2 regions of the Stappia quadratibracata genome follow, and region 1 is predicted to be linked to the other one. Evidence: predicted binding sites of a transcription regulator. Region 1 holds the regulator's gene; the other holds the start of a gene.
What was found. Region 1 encodes PhoB, which activates phosphate uptake and scavenging genes when phosphate is short. Its sites were predicted from a motif close to TGTCATNNANCTGTCAT; they were not measured.
Positions count from the first base shown of each region.

Region 2: phnF (phosphonate metabolism transcriptional regulator PhnF) is a predicted target of PhoB. The motif match lies at 1,988-2,004, and genes of this name have one in related genera.

Region 1 covers NZ_JACMIA010000001.1:1,044,287-1,051,779, forward strand. Annotated here, with positions in the region: gene pstA (phosphate ABC transporter permease PstA) at 1-460, shown strand, start outside; gene pstB (phosphate ABC transporter ATP-binding protein PstB) at 513-1,274, shown strand; gene phoU (phosphate signaling complex protein PhoU) at 1,343-2,053, shown strand; gene phoB (phosphate regulon transcriptional regulator PhoB) at 2,191-2,889, shown strand; gene H7H34_RS04800 (GcrA family cell cycle regulator) at 3,033-3,575, opposite strand; gene H7H34_RS04805 (aspartate aminotransferase family protein) at 4,074-5,273, shown strand; gene argF (ornithine carbamoyltransferase) at 5,273-6,205, shown strand; gene H7H34_RS04815 (Hsp33 family molecular chaperone) at 6,214-7,203, shown strand; gene H7H34_RS04820 (efflux RND transporter periplasmic adaptor subunit) at 7,428-7,493, shown strand, end outside.
Region 2 covers NZ_JACMIA010000001.1:3,781,026-3,788,518, forward strand. Annotated here, with positions in the region: gene H7H34_RS16960 (carbon-phosphorus lyase complex subunit) at 1-740, opposite strand, end outside; gene phnH (phosphonate C-P lyase system protein PhnH) at 740-1,366, opposite strand; gene phnG (phosphonate C-P lyase system protein PhnG) at 1,366-1,833, opposite strand; gene phnF (phosphonate metabolism transcriptional regulator PhnF) at 2,135-2,881, shown strand; gene argE (acetylornithine deacetylase) at 2,902-4,065, opposite strand; gene doeA (ectoine hydrolase DoeA) at 4,085-5,269, opposite strand; gene H7H34_RS16990 (Lrp/AsnC family transcriptional regulator) at 5,450-5,935, shown strand; gene H7H34_RS16995 (NAD-dependent succinate-semialdehyde dehydrogenase) at 6,080-7,493, shown strand, end outside.

The sequences.
Region 1 (7,493 bases):
ACCGATCGTCGGTGGCCTGGTCCTGACGCTGATGACGCTGCCGACCATCATCATCTCGACGCGTGCCTCGCTGAAGGCGGTGCCGCCGTCGATCCGCGATGCAGCGCTGGGTGTCGGCGCCTCCAAGATGCAGTCGGTGTTCCACCATGTGCTGCCGCTGGCCGCACCCGGCATCCTCACCGGCACCATCATCGGCCTTGCCCAGGCACTCGGCGAGACCGCGCCGCTGCTGCTCATCGGCATGGTCGGCTTCATCGCTTCCAACTACCCCGGCAGCCTCGCCTCCGGCTTCCTCGATCCGAACTCGGCCATGCCGGCCCAGATCTACGAGTGGGCCAAGCGCGCGGACCCGGCCTTCTACGAGCGGGCATGGGGCGGCATCATCGTCCTGCTGCTGTTCCTCATGACCATGAACATCGTCGCGATCATCCTGCGCCGTCGTTTCGAGCGTCGCTGGTAAGGGGGCTTTCCAAGCCATGAACCAAATGACCAAGCCTGAGAAAGTCGCCGCCATGAACGAGGCCAAGATTTCAGCCGAGAAGGTCCAGGTCTTCTACGGCGACACCCACGCCATCAAGGATGTGAGCATCCGCATCGAGGAGAAGACGGTCACCGCCTTCATCGGCCCGTCGGGCTGCGGCAAGTCGACCTTCCTTCGCTGCATCAACCGGATGAACGACACGATCGACGTCTGCCGCGTCGAGGGCAACATCCTGATCGACGGAGAGGACATCTACGATCCCAAGGTCGACCCCGTGCAGCTGCGCGCCAAGGTCGGCATGGTGTTCCAGAAGCCGAACCCGTTCCCCAAGTCGATCTTCGACAACATCGCCTACGGCCCGCGCATCCATGGCCTGGCCCGCAACAAGGCGGCGCTGGAGGAGATCGTCGCCTCCAGCCTGCAGAAGGCCGGCCTGTGGAACGAGGTGAAGGACCGCCTCGACGAGCCGGGCACCGGCCTGTCCGGCGGCCAGCAGCAGCGCCTGTGCATTGCCCGCGCCATCGCCGTCAGCCCGGAAGTGATCCTGATGGACGAGCCCTGCTCGGCCCTCGATCCCATCGCCACCGCCAAGGTGGAGGAGCTGATCGACGAGCTGCGCGAGAACTACACGATCGTCATCGTCACCCACTCCATGCAGCAGGCCGCCCGCGTCTCGCAGCGCACGGCCTTCTTCCACCTCGGCAACCTAGTCGAGGAAGGGGCGACGAACGACATCTTCACCAACCCCCGGGACAAGCGCACCCAGGACTACATCACCGGCCGCTTCGGCTAGTCTGGACCAGCCGCGGGAACAGACGGGATGACGCGTGCACCTTGCCGCGCCCCGAATGGAGAAGAGACATGAGCCAACATACCGTTTCGTCGTTCGACGAGGAGCTGAAGGAAGTCGCCGGCCGGGTGTCGGAGATGGGCGGCCTCGCCGAGATGATGCTGAACGATTCCGTGCAGGCCCTGGTGCGCATGGACAAGGAGCTTGCCCGCCGCGTGATCGCACAGGACAAGCGGGTCGATGCCCTGCAGTTCGAGATCGAGGAGCAGGCGATCCTGATCATCGCCCGCCGTCAGCCGGTCGCCAGCGACCTGCGCGACGTGATCTCGGCGATGCGCATCTCCAACGACCTTGAGCGCGTCGGCGATCTCGCCAAGAACGTCGCCAAGCGCGTCATCGCCATCGAGGGTACCTTCGACTCCAAGAAGTTCGCCCTCGGCGTGGAGCACATGACCGAGCTCGCCCAGAGCCAGCTCAAGGATGTGCTGGATGCCTATGCCGGCCGGGACGGCGTGGCGGCGGCCTCCGTGCGCGACCGCGACGACGAGGTCGACGCGCTCTACACTTCGATCTTCCGCGAACTCCTCACCTACATGATGGAGGATCCGCGGCAGATCTCGGTCTGCGCCCATCTGCTGTTCTGCGCCAAGAACATCGAGCGCATCGGCGACCATGCAACCAACATCGCCGAGAACGTCATGTACATGTCGACCGGCGTGCTGCCGACCGACGAGCGTCAGAAGGTCGACGAGACCGGCATCGAGACCGATACCGCGTCCTGAGGACGCCCTGGCAACCTGACGATGGCGCGGACGGCCCTGCCGTCCGCCGCCGCTGACAACGAGAGCCGGCAAGGCGGCGCGAGCGAAAAGCCGCGCCGATGCCTCCCGGCCGGGTCGATTGGACAAGGGTATCCGACATGCCGAAGGTCCTTATTGTCGAGGACGAAGAGCCTCTCATCATGATGCTGCGCTACAATCTCGAGGCCGAGGGCTACACGGTCGAGACCTGCATGCGCGGCGACGAGGCCGATCTTCTCCTGCGCGAGAGCCAGCCGGACCTGCTGCTTCTCGACTGGATGCTGCCGGGTCTGTCCGGCATCGAACTGTGCCGCCGCCTGCGCTCGCGTGCCGAGACGGAACGTCTGCCGGTGATCATGCTCACCGCCCGCGGCGAGGAACAGGAGCGCATCCGCGGCCTTGCCACCGGTGCCGACGACTATGTGGTGAAGCCGTTCTCGATCCCGGAGCTGATGGCGCGGGTGCGCGCGATGCTGCGCCGGGCAAAGCCGGAGGTCGTCTCCTCGCTGCTGCGCGCGGGGGATCTGGAACTCGACCGGGAGACCCACCGGGTGCGCCGCTCGGGCCGCGAGATCCATCTCGGCCCGACCGAGTTTCGCCTGCTGGAGTTCCTGATGACCTCGCCGGGGCGCGTCTTCTCGCGCGAGCAGCTGCTCGACGGCGTCTGGGGCCATGACGTCTATGTCGACGAGCGCACGGTCGACGTGCATGTCGGGCGCCTGCGCAAGGCCATCAACCGCGGCAAGGTGCCGGATCCGATCCGCACCGTGCGCGGCGCCGGCTATGCCTTCAACGACCAGTTCGCCGCCGCCTCCTGAAACCCGCAGCTAGCGGAAACGCCTGAGCGGCTGTCGCGCCGTCTATCTGCGAACCGGCACCAGAATGCGAAAAGGCCCGCCGCGGATACCGCAGGCGGGCCTTTCTCGTAACTGCGCCCCCGGAAACGGGCCGGGGCGTTGCCTCAGCCGTTGGCGACGTTGCGGTCGCGGCGGCGGTCGCTCGCCGGCTGGTAGGCGATGCGGCAATGATAGGTGCAGTAGGGAACGCCCGGGTTCGACGGGTGGCCGCAGAAGTAGAAGTCTTCCTTGGTCGGGTCGCCGATCGGCCATTTGCAGGTCCGCTCGGTCAAGGTCAGGATCGTCGCGCGCTTGGCGATCGGCACCAGCTCGGCAACCGGCTTGGCCTGCGGCGCGGGAGCCGCGACCGGAGCGGTCTCGATCTTCAGCGCGGTGGCGCCCACCGTCTGCGGTGCCGAGGGGGCATTGCCGCCCTGCTGCTGGGTCGCGGCCTGTGCCGCTTCCTCCGCGCCGCCCTTGGCCGGCTTGGTGCGCGCCTTCTGCGCGGGAGCCGCCGCCTTGGCGCGTCCCGACAGGCCGAGGCGGTGGACCTTGCCGATCACCGCATTGCGGGTCACGCCGCCCAGTTCTGCAGCGATCTGGCTGGCGCTCAGCCCGTCGGTCCAGAGCTTTTTGAGAAGGTCGACGCGTTCGCTTGTCCAGGACATGCGCTCAACTCCGTGTTTGATCGGGCCCCGACATCTGGTTAATAAAAGGTTATCGGCACACCGTGAGGGTGCCCCGCTCATTGCCGGATTTTGAGGCTATTGTGAGTCGGATACACGAGATCTCGTATTTCTTGACTGCAAAGCTACAATATGCCGGGTTTGCGGTTCAAGGTGAGGGGGCGATTCACCTGGGGATTGATACGGTTTTCCCCAGAAAAGGCCGTTTCCGGCGACTTTGGTCCTGCCAGCGCCCGAGCGGCGCGCATAGCCAATTCCGTTGACTTTCCCGCGCTCTCCCGGTGTATAACGGGGCTTCCTCGCCGTGCCGCCTCTCGTGGGCGGCATAATTGCTTTCGGCGATGCCTGTCGGCGGTTCTTGCCGCTCTTTGCGGCGGCATGACGGCAGCGTTCCGACAGCAGGCGAGGGGATCGAAGGCGGCTCGCTCCGCCAAGGCATCTCCCCGGCAGGACAGCCGGTCAATGGGAGCAGGTAAGGACATGGAAGGCTCATCTCTCTATCAGACCTACAGCCGCGCGAACCTGGAGTTCGTGCGTGGCGAGGGTGTGTGGCTGGAGACTTCCGATGGCCGACGCTTTCTCGACTGCGCCGCCGGCATCGCCGTCAATTCGCTCGGACATTCCCATCCCGGTCTCGTCAAGGCACTGAAGGACCAGGCCGACAAGCTGTGGCACGTGTCCAACGTCTATGCCATCGAGGGGCAGGAAGCGTTCGCGCGCAAGCTGGCCCAGGCGACCTTTGCCGACCGGGTGTTCTGCACCAACTCCGGCGCCGAGGCGCTGGAATGCGCGATCAAGACCGCGCGGCGCTACTTCTATGCGAAGGGCGAGCCGGAGCGGGTCGACATCATCACCTTTGAGGGTGCCTTCCATGGCCGTACGCTGGCGACCATCGCCGCCGGCGGGCAGGAGAAGTATCTGGAAGGCTTCGGTCCCAAGGCTCCGGGCTTCGTCCAGGTGCCGTTCGGCGACCATGAGGCGTTGCTTGCCGCCATCGGCGATACCACCGCAGGCCTGCTGATCGAGCCGATCCAGGGCGAGGGCGGCATCCGCCCGGTGCCGACCGAGTACCTGCGCGAGCTGCGCCGCCTGTGCGACGACAAGGGCATCCTGCTGATCCTCGACGAGGTGCAGACCGGCGTCGGGCGTACCGGCAAGCTCTTCGCGCATGAATGGGCGGGCATCACCCCGGACATCATGGCCGTGGCCAAGGGCATCGGCGGCGGTTTCCCGCTCGGCGCGTGCCTTGCGACCGAGGAAGCGGCCTCCGGTATGAAGCCGGGCACGCATGGCACCACCTATGGCGGCAATCCGCTGGCCATGGCGGTCGGCAATGCCGTGCTCGACGTGGTGCTGGCCGACGGTTTCCTCGACAGCGTCCAGAAAAAGGGCCTGCTCCTGAAGCAGAAGCTGGCCGCCGTCGTCGACGGTCATCCCGCGATCTTCGAGGAGATCCGCGGCAAGGGCCTCATGCTCGGCCTGAAGTGCCGGGTCACCAACACCGAGCTGCTGTCGCATTTCCGCGAGGCCGGCGTGCTGGCCGTGGGCGCGGGCGACAACGTCCTGCGTATCATGCCGCCGCTGACCATCACCGAGGCGGAGATCGAGGAGGCCGTGTCGCGGATCGATCAGGCCGCTACCGCCATGGAAGCCGGGCTCGAGCGGGGAGCTGCAGAGTAATGACCATCCAGCCGCGCCATTTCCTCGACCTGACCGACGTCGATGCCAGCGAGCTGCGCTTCATCCTGGACGGCAGCCGCCGCATCAAGCAGGCGCGCGGCCCCGTCCGCGTGTCGGGCGGCGGCCCGCTCGCCGGCCGCGTTCTGGCCATGGTGTTCGAGCAGCCCTCGACCCGTACCCGCATCTCCTTCGACGTGGGCATGCGCGAGCTCGGCGGCGAGACCTTGATGCTGACCGGTGCCGAGATGCAGCTCGGCCGCGGCGAGACCATCGCCGATACGGCCCGCGTCCTGTCGCGCTATGTCGACGCGATCATGATCCGCATCCTCGATCACGATGCACTGACGGAGCTGGCCGAGTACGCCACCGTGCCGGTCATCAACGGCCTGACCAAGCGCACCCACCCGTGCCAGATCATGGCCGACGTGCTGACCTTCGAGGAGCACAAGGGCAGCATCGCCGGGCGCAGCGTCGCCTGGACCGGCGACAGCAACAACGTGCTGGCGTCCTGGGTGCATGCTGCGGCCAAGCTCGACTTCGCGCTCAACATCGCCACCCCCTCGCAGCTGGCGCCGCCGGCCGAGCTCATCGCCGCCGCCCGCAAGGCCGGTGCCGAGATCCGCATCACCGACGATCCGTTCGAGGCCGTTAAGGGCGTCGACTGCGTCGTCACCGACTGCTGGGTCTCTATGGGCGACGATGATGGCGATCGCCACAACCTGCTGAGCCCGTATCAGGTCAACGACCGCCTGATGGCGGAAGCCGACCGCGAAGCCATCTTCATGCATTGCCTGCCCGCCCATCGCGGCGAGGAGGTGACCTCGGAGGTGATGGACGGACCGCAGTCCGTCGTCTTCGACGAGGCGGAAAACCGGCTCCATGCACAAAAGGGCATCCTTGCCTGGTGCTTCGGAGCCCTGCAGGACGCATAGGACCCGACATGAGCGTTCAGGACGAACTGGAGCGGCTGGGCGTCACCCCGGCCGGTCGCGATGCCGTGCTTCCCTTCGCAGTGGAGCCTCTGGACGTGCGCGGCCGCGCCGTGATGCTCGGCCCGGTTCTCGACCGCATTCTCGAGCGCCACGCCTATCCGGCGCCGGTCTCGCGCCTTCTGGGTGAGGCGGCCACGCTGGTGGCGCTGCTCGGCACTTCGCTGAAGTTCGACGGACGCTTCACCCTGCAGACGACGACCGACGGCCCGGTTTCCATGCTGGTCGTCGATTTCCAGACGCCGGACGGTTTGCGCGCCTGCGCCCAGTTCGATGCCGAGGCGGTTGCGGCGGCCGAGGCGGCCGGGCGCACCGACACCCCCTCGCTGCTCGGCAACGGTCACCTGGCCATGACGGTCGACCAGGGCGCGGCGATGAACCGCTACCAGGGTATCGTCGCGCTGGACGGCATCACGATGGAAGAGGTGGCGCATCGCTACTTCGCCCAGTCCGAGCAGATCCCGACCGTGGTTCGCCTTGCTGTCGGCGAGGTGCTGGATCGCCGCGCCGGGGAAACTCCGCGCCATTCCTGGCTTGCCGGCGGTGTGCTCGCCCAGTTCCTGCCCGAGGCGCCGGAGCGCATGCGCCAGGCCGACCTGCCGCCGGGCGATGCGCCGGAAGGCGCGCTGGAGCACGAGTTCGAGGAAGACGACGCCTGGCGCGAGGCCCGCGCCCTGGTCGAGACCCTGCGCGACGACGAACTCGGCGACCCGGACATGACGGCCGAGCGGCTGCTGTTCCGCCTGTTCCACGAGCGCGGCGTGCGCATCTTCTCGCCCCAGCCGCTTGCCGACCGCTGCCGCTGCTCGGACGAGCGCATCCGGGGCATGCTGAAGGGCTTCACCACCGAAGAGCGCGACGACATGACCGTCGAGGGCCGCATCGAGGTGACCTGCCGCTTCTGCAACACCCGCTACGACTACAGCCCCGACGAGTTCTGATCCGCCTTTGGCGGGCCGGACCGGGCACGAAAAGCGGCGGAAACCGTTCCATCCTGTCACCGGATGTGACAGGAGTCGCAATGGTCACATTTTGATACACTCTTCGCCTTGCCAGTCGTTTGCGGCACCTGAATAGTCCGCAAATGCGGCATGTGCGTCCGCGAAGCAATCCAGTCCGCGCCCGAACGCCTATAGGTAGTGGGACCGCGCAAGAGAGCATTCGAGTGGAAAAGAGTGTCATGCTGAAATCGGTGGACGACGACAACCGCACCCCGAAAGGGGAGGTCGCG
Region 2 (7,493 bases), 2.7 Mb from region 1:
AAACCGAGCTCGGGCACGTCGATCTCTACCTCAACCTCGCCGATGCGGATCTCGCCGGCGAAGGGGTGCGTGCGCCCGTAGCCGCGCTGGGTGGAATAGCCGAGAGCCAGCAGAAAGCCCTCATCGCCGCGCGCAAGAGCCTGAAGGCGCAGATCGCGCGCCATCGGAAACTCCATCGGCTCGCGCGTCAGGTCGCCGGAGGGTTCCTGAGGCATCTCGGCCGGGTCTTCCGAATAGGCCCGCTCGATCAGGTCTTCCTGCGCCAGAATGTCGGCGACGCGGGTCAGCGGCTCGCCTTCGCTTTCGCGCGCCGGGGCCGGCGCCACCGTCTCGTCGCCGGCAAGGGCAGGATCGAGCAGGCGATGCGTGTAGTCGAAGGTCGGACCGAGAACCTGTCCCCCGGGCAAATCCTTGTAGGTGGCCGAAACCCGCCGCTCGGCAACCATCTCGCCGGTCTCGACCGGCAGCGAGGCACCGAAGCGCGGCAGGGTCGTGCGATAGGCGCGCAGCAGGAAGATCGCTTCGATCATGTCGCCCCGCGCCTGCTTGACGGCCAGCGCGGCAAGCTCAGGCGCGTAGAGGGAGGCTTCCGCCATCACCCGGTCGACGGCCAGCGCCAGCTGCTCGACGAGCTGTTCGACGGTGATCGAGGGAAGGGACCGGTCGCCGCGGCGACGGTCGGCCAGCATCTTGTGGGCGTTGGCAATGGCCGCCTCGCCGCCCTTGACTGCGACATACATCAGCCCGCCTCCGTCTCGTTGGCATGGGATACGACCGTGCTGCGCGGCAGCGCCATCATGCGCAGCCCCGCGACGAGCACGACATCGACACCGCGCGGAAAGAGCGCCCGGTTCGCGGCGCGTTGAGCCACGAAATCTTCCGGCAGACCGACCGGCCCCACGATCCGCTGACCGTCGATGCCGGGCCCCTCCAGCATCAGGCGCACGCCGCCCTCCAGCGCCTCCACCTCGACCACCAGCGTCGTCGAGCGGTCGGGATATTCCTGCGTTCCGACGGCAAAGGCGTCCATTGCCGGCATGTTCGCGCCCCTTGCGAAGGCGAAAGCGGACCTTTCGGCCCCCAGCACCACCGGCGCACCGCACTGGAAGGACAGCCAGGCCCGCACGCTCTCGCTGTCGGCCCCTTCGCCGAGCCAGACCGGCGTATCGGGATCGCACATCGCCAGCGCCACTGCCCCGGAGCCCTGCCCCAGCGGCGCGGGCGGCGCGATGGAGACGGGAAGATCATGAACGGTGCCGGGGCGGGCCATCGCATCCATCAGGGCGCGAAAGACGGCCTGCGCCTCGAAAACCGGACCGTTGAAGCCGCCGGAGACGGCAACCGTGGAAAGAAGGGCTTCGGACATCAGTCGTCTCCCCGGACCATTGTGAAGAAGTCGACGCGGGTGGCCGCCGCCTCGCGCTTGACGCGGGAGATCTCGCCCGCACGGGCCGCTGCCAGCGGCGCCAACACGTGCGCCTCGATGTCGTCGCGGCGCGCGCCGTCGCTCCACATGGCAGCAAGCACCGCAGAAAGGCGCGCCTTTGCCCTGTCCTGTCCCAGCGCATAGGCGTGGCCGACGGTGCCGCCGGCGAGCCGGACGGTGGCCCGCGTCACCGCCGCCTCTCCAAGGTTGAAGGGGGCACCGTCGCCGCCGATGCGGCCGCGCACCATGACCAGCCCGATCTCGGGTCCGCGCACCGGCATCGCCTCCGGCAGGTCGCCGAGCGCCGCCGCGCAGGCCGCGATCTCCACGCCGGGAGAGGCCGCCAGCACGTCCATCAGCCGCTTGAGGCCAGGCCCCGCCTCGCTTTGCGTTTCAGCTTCCGCCATCTGCCGCTCCGTTCCTGAATTCGCACTTGCCCGGACGATTGCCAGTCTCCGCAACCGCGGCGGCATGCCCTTAGAGCTCCAGGCTGACTACACCCGCCACTCATATTTGTCTAGTATTATAGACAACCGACAGAATGGAGCCTACAAGTTCCGCGTGACGACGGCATGACAGCGCCGGCCCGCCCCCTCGTCCTTGGGCATGGGCCTGGGCATGGGCAAGCACATGCCCCGACAGTTGTTGGCTGTCAGCGCCCGGCCTTGCTAGAAGAGCGAGGGCCGAAGCGGCGGCGAAGGGACATGCATGAGCGGAATTGAACGGCAGACGGGGGTCGCCCTGTGGCGGCAGATCGCCGACGAAATTCGCGCTGCCATCGGCAATGGCGATCATGACGACACGGGGCGCCTGCCGACCGAGGCGGTGCTGGCCGCGCGCTTCGACGTCAACCGCCACACGGTACGGCAGGCCCTGGCGGCACTTGCCCGGGAAGGCGTCGTGGAGACCGTACAGGGGCGCGGCACCACCATCGTCCCGCGTCGTCGCGTCACCTACCCGATCGGCACCCGCACCCGCTTTTCCGCCGGCCTCGGCGGGCAGGTGGCTCAGGCCGTTACGCGCCTCGTCGGCGTCTCGCAGGAAAGCGCGACACCGGAACTTGCGGCTCAATTGCGGCTCGCCGAGGGGGCCCCGCTGCTCCGGCTCGAAACGCTTGGCGAGGCGGACGGGGTCCCCCTGTCCCGCGCCGTCCACTGGTTCGACGCCGAACGCTTCGCCGGACTGCCCGACGCCTATCGCCGCGAAGGATCGATCACGCGGGCGCTGGCGGCCTGCGGCGTCGCCGATTATGTGCGTCAGTCGACGGAGATTTCGGCAGCCCCGGCCACCGCCTCCGACCGGGCGGACCTTGCCCTGCAGCCCGGTGCCGTGGTCCTGCTCACCCGTTCGCTCAACGTCGATGCGCAGGGGCATCCGATCCAGGCCAGCCACAGCCGCTTTGCCGCAGACCGCGTCAGCCTCTCGGTCGCAACCGAGCCCGGCTCGTCGTCCTGAGCAGAGGAGCGTTGTGCAGCCTAGGAAGCGCGCAGGCGGCCAGCCAGCCGCTCGAGCATCGCAAGACATGCTCCGAGCTGATCGAGCGATACGAACTCGTCCGGCTTGTGGGCCTGCGCGATCGAGCCCGGGCCGCAGACGACGACCGACATTCCCAGCTGCTGGAACAGGCCGGCCTCCGTCCCGAAGGAGACGACATCGGCACCGTTGGCGCCCGTCAGTTCGGCGACGATGCGGCGCGCCTCGTTGTCATCCACCGGCTCCAGCCCAGCGACCTCACCCACCACTTCGCGGCGGATCGAAGCTTGCGGGTGCACGGCGCGCATGGCCGGCAGCAGCTCGTCGTGGACATAGGCATCGATGGCTTCGCACACATAGGCACGGTCGGCCTCGGTGACGGGGCGCATCTCCCAATCGAGGCTGGCCAGCCCGGGAATGACGTTGTGCGCCACGCCGCCCACAAGCCGCCCGAGCTGCAGCGTCGTCCAGGGCGGATCGAAGCGGCTGGCCGCAGGCGCCCTCTCCTTCAACTGCTCCTTCAGCTCCATCAGCCGCATGCCGTAGCGCAGCGCATATTCCACCGCGTTGACGCCGGCATCGGGAGCCGAGCCATGCCCCTCCAGGCCGCGAAAACTCGTGGTGTACTCGCAGCAGCCCTTGTGCCCCTCGATGATCCGCATTTCCGTCGGCTCGCCGATGACGGCGAGCGCCGGCCGCACGCCCATGCCGGGCAACTCGCTCACCAGTTTGCGAGCACCCAGGCAGCCGACCTCCTCGTCATAGGTCAGGCAGATATGCACCGGTCGCGACAGCTTCGACGCGGCAAAGAGCGGCGCCGTCGCCAGGACCGCGGCGATGAAGCCCTTCATGTCGCAGGCACCGCGCCCGTACAGCAGCCCATCCGCCTCGCGCATGCGGAACGGATCGGACGACCAGTCCTGATCCGCCACCGGCACCACATCGCTATGGCCGGACAGCACGATGCCGCCATCCTCGTTCGGACCGATGGTCGCGAACAGGTTGGCCTTGCTCCCGGTCTCGTCGACCATCACCCGGGTCTCGGCGCCTAGGTCTCCCAGCCGGTCCGCGGCCCAGGCTATGAGCTCCAGATTGCCGTCGCTCGAAACGGTGGCGAAGGAGATCAGCTCCCCGAGCAGGGTCTTGGTGTCGTCGATCAGTGCCATACCGGTCCGTCCTGCCGCCTTAATCCTTGACGAAGAGCGCGCGCGGACGGTTGCACAGGCACTCCGCCGGGCCGTCTTCGCGGATCAGGATGCTCTCGGTGATCTCCAGCCCCCAATTGTCCATCCACAGGCCCGGCATGAAGTGGAAGGTCATGCCTGCTTCCAGCACCGTGTCGTCGCCCGGACGCAGCGAGATCGTCCGCTCGCCCCAGTCCGGCGGATAGGACACGCCGATCGGATAGCCGCAGCGCGCGGCACGGTCGATGCCGGCCCGCTCCAGCGGAGCGCCCAGCGCCTGTGCGATATCGCTGGCCCGGTTGCCGGTGCGCGCGGCCTCAAGACCAGCCTCCAGCCCCTCGACCAGCGCCTTTTCCGCATCCAGCAGAAATTGCGGCGGCTTGCCGAGATAGACCGTCCGGCAGAACGGCACGTGATAGCGCCGGTAGCAGCCGGCGATCTCGAAGAACGTCGCCGTATCGGCGGCGATGTGCCGCCCGTCCCAGGTCAGGTGGGGCGCCGCCGCATCCGATCCGCTCGGCAGCAGCGGAACGATCGAGGGATAATCGCCCCAGGCGTCCTCCGTGCCGCGGATCGCGTCGGCGTAGATGTCGGCGACCAGATCCGTCTTGCGCATGCCGGGATGGATCCGGTCGAAGATGCCGTCGATGATCTTCTCCGAAATCCGCGCGGCCCGGCGCATGAACACAAGTTCCTCGTCGGACTTCACCGCACGCTGCCAGTTCACCAGCGCTGTCGCGTCGACGAAGGTCGCCTGTGGCAGTTCCTCCTGAAGGGTCAGGAAGGCCTTGGCGGAAAAGTAGTAGTTCTCCAGCTCCACGCCGATCCGGGCCTTGCCGAGCCCGGCCTCGCGGATCAGCTCCGCCAGCGTCTGCATCGGATGGCGAACGGTCGATTGCACATAGTGGTCGGGATAGAACGCCACCCGCTCATCGGGCATCCACACGGTGCGCACCGCTCCGTTGGCGTCCTGCCGGCGGCCCCACCAAAGGGGATCGGCGTCATGGAAGACGAGGACGCCCTGATGGACGTAGAATGACCAGCCGTCATAGCCGGTCAGCCAGGCCATGTTGGCAGGATCCTCGACGAACAGAACGTCGATGTCCCGCTCGCGCATTTCCTTGCGCACCTTTTCGAGTCGCCTGGAGAATTCCGCATCGGAAAACGGAAGTTCGGTGGCCGGCATTCCTGTCACTCCCCAACGGCCGGACATTCGCATGGCGATCCGGCAGATCATCGGCGCACTGTGCACGCTCCCCCTGCCATTTGAAAACCCGTCAGAATGAACCATCGCGGCCGCGTCTTGAACGCCGTGGCATCCTCTGGCAGATGGACTCTCCTGCCCCAACCCCGCTATGACCCTTGCATGATCCGCCTCGACGACCGTGACATCGCCATCCTGAAGGTCCTTTCCCGCGAGGGCCGCCTGTCCAAGGCGGAGCTCGCGCGGCGCATCAATCTCAGCCCGACGCCCTGCTGGGAGCGGCTCAAGCGGCTGGAAAAGGCCGGGGTCATCGAGGGCTATCGGGCCGAGGTCGCCCTGCGCAAGACCGCCCCCCACGTCACCGTCTTCGTCACGCTCGAGCTGGAAAACCACAGTTCGGCGGCCTTTCAGGCCTTCGAGCGTGCGGTGGAGACCTATCCGGAGATCGTCCAGTGCTGGGCGCTCGGGGGTGGGTTCGACTACCTGCTGCAGGTGGTCACGCGCGATGTCGACAGCTATCAGCGGCTGATCGACCGGCTGCTCGACCAGGGGCTCGGGCTGGCCCGCTACTACACCTACATCGTCACCAAACCGGTGAAGACGGGACACGCCCCGCCGCTCGATCTGCTGCTCGGCAAGGCAGACTGATCGGCCTGCCGGCCAGCCGCAAAAAAGACGAATCGTCTCCCTCGCCGGGCCGCTTCAGACGCTTGTTCCTCCGTTTTCGCGCCATGGTGTCCCCGTCGCGGCGAACAGCGCCGCATCGACCCAGTCACATGCGGGAGACGGAACATGACGGCACCGGTCACCAGATCCGCGGAACGGACCGCCCCTCTTCTCGAGGACGCCCGCCTGCTCAGGCAGTTCTCCTATGTCGCCGGACGCTGGTCGGCGGCAACGGACGGCCGCACCTTCCCGGTGCGCAACCCCGCCGACGGCAGCCGGCTCGGCGATGTGGCCAGCCTCTCCGCGGATGAGGCGCGCGCTGCCATCGACCCCGCGCACAAGGCCTTCTCCAGTTGGTCGGCCCTCCTGCCTCAGGAGCGCACGCGTCTTCTGCGCCGCTGGTTCGAGCTCATCTGCGACAATCGCGAGGATCTCGCCCGGCTGATGACGCTGGAGCAGGGCAAACCGATTTCCGAGGCGCGCGGCGAGATCGACTATGCGGCTGCCTTCGTCGAGTTCTACGCCGAGGAAGCCCGCAGGCCGGATACGCAGAGCGTCACCTCGCACCTGGCGGATGCGGAGATGGAGACCTGGCTTGAGCCGGTTGGCGTCGCGGCCCTCGTCACCCCGTGGAATTTCCCTTGCGCGATGATCACCCGCAAGGCCGCGGCGGCCCTTGCCGCCGGCTGCACCGTCCTCGTCCACCCCTCGCACGAGACCCCGTTCTCGGCGCTTGCGCTGGCGGAACTGGCCGAGCGCGCCGGCTTTCCGGCAGGCGTCTTCAATGTGGTGACCGGCGATGCGGCGACCGTGGTCGGCGCCTGGATGGACGACGCCCGCGTGCGCGCCGTGTCCTTCACCGGCTCCACCGAGATCGGCCGCCTGATCTACCGGCAGGCCGCCTCGACGGTGAAGCGCCTTGTGCTGGAGCTGGGCGGCCACGCGCCCTTCCTCGTCTTCTCCGATGCGGATCTGGAGCGTGCGGTGGCAGAAGCCGTCAAGGCGAAGTTCGCAACCTCGGGCCAGGACTGCCTCGGCGCCAACCGCTTCCTCGTGGCGCGGCCGCTCTACAAGGCCTTCTGCAAGCGCTTCGCCGAGGCGACGGCCGCGCTTACCGTGGGACCGGGACTGGAAGACCCGGCCATCGGCCCGTTGATGAACGAACGCGCCGTCGCCAAGCAGGAGACACATGTCGCCGATGCGCTGGAGCGCGGCGCGAAGCTGCTCACCGGCGGCAAGCGTCTTGCGGCCGGCCCGCTCTTCTACGCACCGACGGTGTTGTGCGACGTGCCGGACGATGCGCTGATCATGCGCGAGGAGACTTTCGGCCCCGTTGCGGCGATCCGCCCCTTCGACAGCGAGGAAGAGGCTGTCAGGATCGCCAATGATAGCGAGTACGGCCTGATCGCCTATGTTCACAGCGAGGATCCGCGCCGCATCTACCGCCTGTCGCGGGCCCTGCGCTACGGCATGATCGCCGTCAACCGGACCAAGGTGACCGGCGCGCCGATCCCCTTCGGCGGCATGAAACAATCCGGCA